2 regions of the Streptomyces sp. ME19-01-6 genome follow, and region 2 is predicted to be linked to the other one. Evidence: riboswitches for the same ligand, from Rfam matches in the RefSeq annotation. Region 2 holds a riboswitch; the other holds the start of a gene.
The links. A riboswitch is a leader RNA that binds a small molecule or an ion and turns the genes downstream of it on or off. The one in region 2 is predicted to bind thiamine pyrophosphate.
Positions count from the first base shown of each region.

Region 1 (2,195 bases), on a different contig from region 2:
TCTGGACGTTGTGCCGCTTGGCGATCCGGTTGAGCTCACCGAGCGTGCGCAACTCGGCGAACTGCGCCTCGTCGTTGGCGTCGGCGATAGAGCCTGGGCGCAGTCCGTCGCCGAGCGAGTAGGTGACGTCGTACGCGGCGAGGATCTCGCAGAGCTCCTCGAAGTGGGTGTAGAGGAACGACTCCTTGTGGTGGGCCAGGCACCACGCCGCCATGATGGAGCCGCCGCGCGAGACGATGCCGGTCTTGCGGCGGGCGGTCAGCGGGACGTACGGCAGTCGCACGCCCGCGTGCACCGTCATGTAGTCGACGCCTTGCTCGGCCTGTTCGATGACGGTGTCCTTGTAGATCTCCCAGGTCAGCTCCTCGGCCTTGCCGTCGACCTTCTCCAGAGCCTGGTACAGGGGCACCGTGCCGATGGGAACGGGGGAGTTGCGCAGCACCCACTCGCGGGTGGTGTGGATATTGCGGCCGGTGGAGAGGTCCATGACCGTGTCGGCGCCCCAGCGGGTCGCCCAGGTCATCTTCTCGACCTCCTCCTCGATGGAGGACGTGACGGCTGAGTTGCCGATGTTGGCGTTGACCTTCACCAGGAATCGCTTGCCGATGATCATCGGCTCGATCTCCGGGTGGTTGACGTTGGCCGGGAGGACCGCCCGGCCGGCCGCGATCTCCTCGCGGACCACCTCGGGGGAGACGTTCTCGCGGAGCGCGACGTACTCCATCTCCGCGGTGATCTCGCCGCGGCGGGCGTAGGCGAGCTGTGTCACGGCGGCGCCGTCCCGGCCCCGGCGGGGCTGGCGGGGGCGGCCGGGGAAGACCGCGTCGAGGTTGCGCAGCCCCCCGCGCGGCGTGGTGTGCTTGATGCCGTCGTCCTCGGGGCGGACGGGGCGGCCCGCGTACTCTTCGGTGTCGCCGCGGGCGAGGATCCAGTTCTGCCGCAACGGCGCGAGGCCGCGGCGGACATCTGTCTCGATCTGGGGGTCGGTGTACGGGCCGGAGGTGTCGTACAGCGTGACGTCCTGGCCATTGGTGAGGTGCACTCGGCGGACCGGGACCTGGAGGTCCGGACGCGAGCCGGTGACATATCCCTTATGCCAGCCGAACTCGCGCTTTTCGGGCGTGCGTGCATCCTGCAGAGTCATTGAGACCCACTCCCTACGCCGGCATTACCCGGTAACAGGTTCAGCGGTCGGCGCAGCCAAGGAAGTCAGCGCCCTCTCAGCCCGGTGCTCCGAGCTCCCGCGATTGCAAAGGTGTCACCCACGCTAACGGTTCTCCCGCGGCGATGAACAGAGGGCCCTCGCTCTTGCGATGATCTGACGGTGACCTCGACACCGCAGCGGCAGCACCACCCGGATGAGCCCGGCCACACGCCCGGCCACGCTCACGGCCACTCGCACAGCCATGGCCCGGCCACGCCCGTCTCCGCCCACCTGCGCAAGGTCATCGCGGCGGTCCTGATCCCCTTCGCCGCAGCCGTCGTCGCCGGGCTGATCGTGCTGTGGCCGGGCGGCACGCCCGACCACAAGGCCCATGAGCGCAGCGGGCTCGGCTTCGACCAGCAGACCGTGGCCGGGCGGGTGGTGAAGGTCGAGGAGGTCAACTGCGCCGACGTCAACGCCCAGCCGCAGCAGCCCGCCGAGCCGGGCCAGGCGGCCGCGGACCAGGAGAGCGCGGCCGGGGGATCGGGCAAGAAGTCCGTTTGTGAGAAGGCGACCATCGAGGTCACATCAGGGAAGGACAAAGGACGCAGATTTGAGGAAATCGTACAGCCGAACGCGTCCCGTACCTACTCCGCCGGTCAGAAGCTGAAGCTGGCGTACGCGCCCAAGGCGCCGAAGAATCTGCAGTACTCCGTCTCGGACGTCGACCGGACGCTGCCCATGGCGCTGCTCGCCGGGCTGTTCGCGCTCGCGGTCGTGGCCGTCGGGCGGCTGCGCGGCGTCTTCGCGCTGGTGGCGCTGGCGGTCAGCTTCGGGGTGCTGACGCAGTTCATCCTCCCGGCGATCCTGGACGGCTCCAACCCGCTGGTCGTCGCGGTGGTCGGGGGCAGCGCGATCATGCTCATCGCGCTGTACATGTGCCATGGGCTGACGGCTCGTACGTCCGTCGCCGTGCTCGGCACGCTCACCTCACTGCTGCTGATCGGCTTGCTGGGCTCGCTGTTCATCGGCTGGGCGAGCCTGACGGGCA
Region 1 covers NZ_JARAXF010000005.1:397,416-399,610, reverse strand. Annotated here, with positions in the region: gene thiC (phosphomethylpyrimidine synthase ThiC) at 1-1,144, opposite strand, end outside; TPP riboswitch at 1,138-1,255, opposite strand; gene PV419_RS15215 (YibE/F family protein) at 1,325-2,195, shown strand, end outside.
Region 1: another riboswitch for thiamine pyrophosphate. It lies ahead of thiC (phosphomethylpyrimidine synthase ThiC); the one in region 2 lies ahead of PV419_RS27875 (thiamine ABC transporter substrate-binding protein).

Region 2 (2,195 bases):
GCCGGGCTGCTGCCGGACCTGATGAGCGTGGTGCGTCACATCAGCTGCGACGACGACACCACCCGCAAGACCCTGTGGCGCCTCTTCGACGGCACGCTCGTGGAGTCCGTGCTGATGCGCTACCCGGACCGGGTCACCATGTGCATCAGCTCCCAGGCGGGCTGCGGCATGAACTGCCCGTTCTGCGCCACCGGCCAGGCGGGCCTGGACCGCAACCTGTCCACCGCCGAGATCGTGCACCAGATCGTCGACGGGATGCGGGCGCTGCGGGACGGTGAGATCCCAGGTGGTTCGGCGCGGCTGTCCAACATCGTCTTCATGGGCATGGGCGAGCCGCTCGCCAACTACAACCGCGTCGTCGGCGCCATCCGCAGGCTGACGGACCCGGAGCCGGACGGCCTCGGCCTGTCCCAGCGCGGGATCACCGTCTCGACCGTCGGGCTGGTCCCGGCGATGCTGCGCTTCGCCGACGAGGGCTTCAAGTGCCGTCTCGCGGTGTCGCTGCACGCGCCCGACGACGAGCTGCGCGACACGCTCGTCCCGGTCAACACCCGCTGGAAGGTCCGCGAGGTCCTGGACGCGGCGTGGGAGTACGCGGAGAAGTCGGGCCGTCGCGTCTCCATCGAGTACGCCCTGATCAGGGACATCAATGACCAGGCATGGCGGGCCGACCTGCTGGGGCGGCTGCTCAAGGGCCGCCGGGTGCACGTCAACCTGATCCCGCTCAACCCGACACCCGGCTCCAAGTGGACCGCGTCCAGGCCCGAGGACGAGAAGGCGTTCGTGGCCGCCCTGGAGGCACACGGCGTGCCCGTGACCGTCCGGGACACCCGGGGGCAGGAGATCGACGGGGCGTGCGGGCAGCTGGCGGCGGCCGAGCGCTGAGGGCCGGCTGATACGGTGCCCTGGCACCACCTCGTACACACATGAACGTCTCGTACAAGTGAACATTCCGACAGGGGAGCGCGAACAGCGCTGAGAGTGCGGCCCGGCCGCAGACCCTCGGACCTGATCCGGGTCATACCGGCGTAGGGAGTCAGCCTCATATGAACAGCCGTCTTCGGCATGCCGTCGCCGCCGCCCTCTTCGGCTCGCTCGGCCTCACCACGCTCGTCGCCTGCGGAGAGGACTCCTCCGGCTCCTCCGGCGGCTCCGGCTCCAAGACCGTGAAGCTGGTCTCGCACGACTCGTTCGCCGCGTCGAAGGCCGTGCTGAAGGAGTTCACCCGGCAGACCGGCTACAAGGTGCAGGTGCTGCCCGGTGGCGACGCCGGGGCGGCCGTCAACCAGGCGATACTCTCCAAGTCGCACCCCCAGGGCGACGTCTTCTTCGGCGTCGACAACACCCTGCTCTCCCGCGCGCTCGACAACGACCTGTTCACCCCCTACCGGGCCACGGGCCTGGACAAGGTCCCCGCCGCCCTCCAGCTCGACGCGGCCGAGCACCGCGTCACCCCGGTCGACTTCGGCGACATCTGCGTCAACTACGACCGCAAGTACTTCGCCGACAAGAAGCTGGCCCCGCCGAAGACCTTCGACGACCTGACCAAGCCCGCCTACAAGAACCTCCTGGTCACCGAGAACGCGGCCACCTCCTCTCCCGGCCTCGCTTTCCTGCTGGGCACGGCCGCCCGGTACGGCGACGACGGCTGGCAGGGCTACTGGAAGAAGCTCAGGGCCAACGGCGTCGAGGTCGTCGACGGCTGGGAGCAGGCGTACTACGACCGCTTCTCCGGCTCGGCGGGCGGCGCGAAGGGCGACCGGCCGCTGGTCGTCTCGTACGCCTCCAGCCCGCCCGCCGAGGTCGTCGACTCCAAGCCGCGGCCCGCGCAGGCCCCCACAGGGATCGCGACGGGAACCTGCTTCCGCCAGGTGGAATTCGCCGGGCTCCTGAAGGGCGCGTCGAACTCCAAGGGCGGAAGGGCGCTGCTGGACTTCCTGCTGACCAAGCGGTTCCAGGAGGACGTGCCGCTCAACATGTACGTCAACCCGGCCCGCGAGGACGCGAAGCTGCCCGAGCTGTTCACGAAGTACGGCGTGAAGGTCGCCGACCCGGCCAGGCTGGACCCCCGGAAGATCGCCAAAAACCGTGACCAGTGGGTCAAGGCATGGTCCTCGCTCGTCCTGTAAAGCGGAGTGAGCGCCCCGCCGCCGCGCCGGGGACGGCGAAGGAGCGGCCTGGGCGGCTGCGCGGGG
Region 2 covers NZ_JARAXF010000014.1:50,356-52,550, reverse strand. Annotated here, with positions in the region: gene rlmN (23S rRNA (adenine(2503)-C(2))-methyltransferase RlmN) at 1-885, shown strand, start outside; TPP riboswitch at 948-1,052, shown strand; gene PV419_RS27875 (thiamine ABC transporter substrate-binding protein) at 1,047-2,129, shown strand.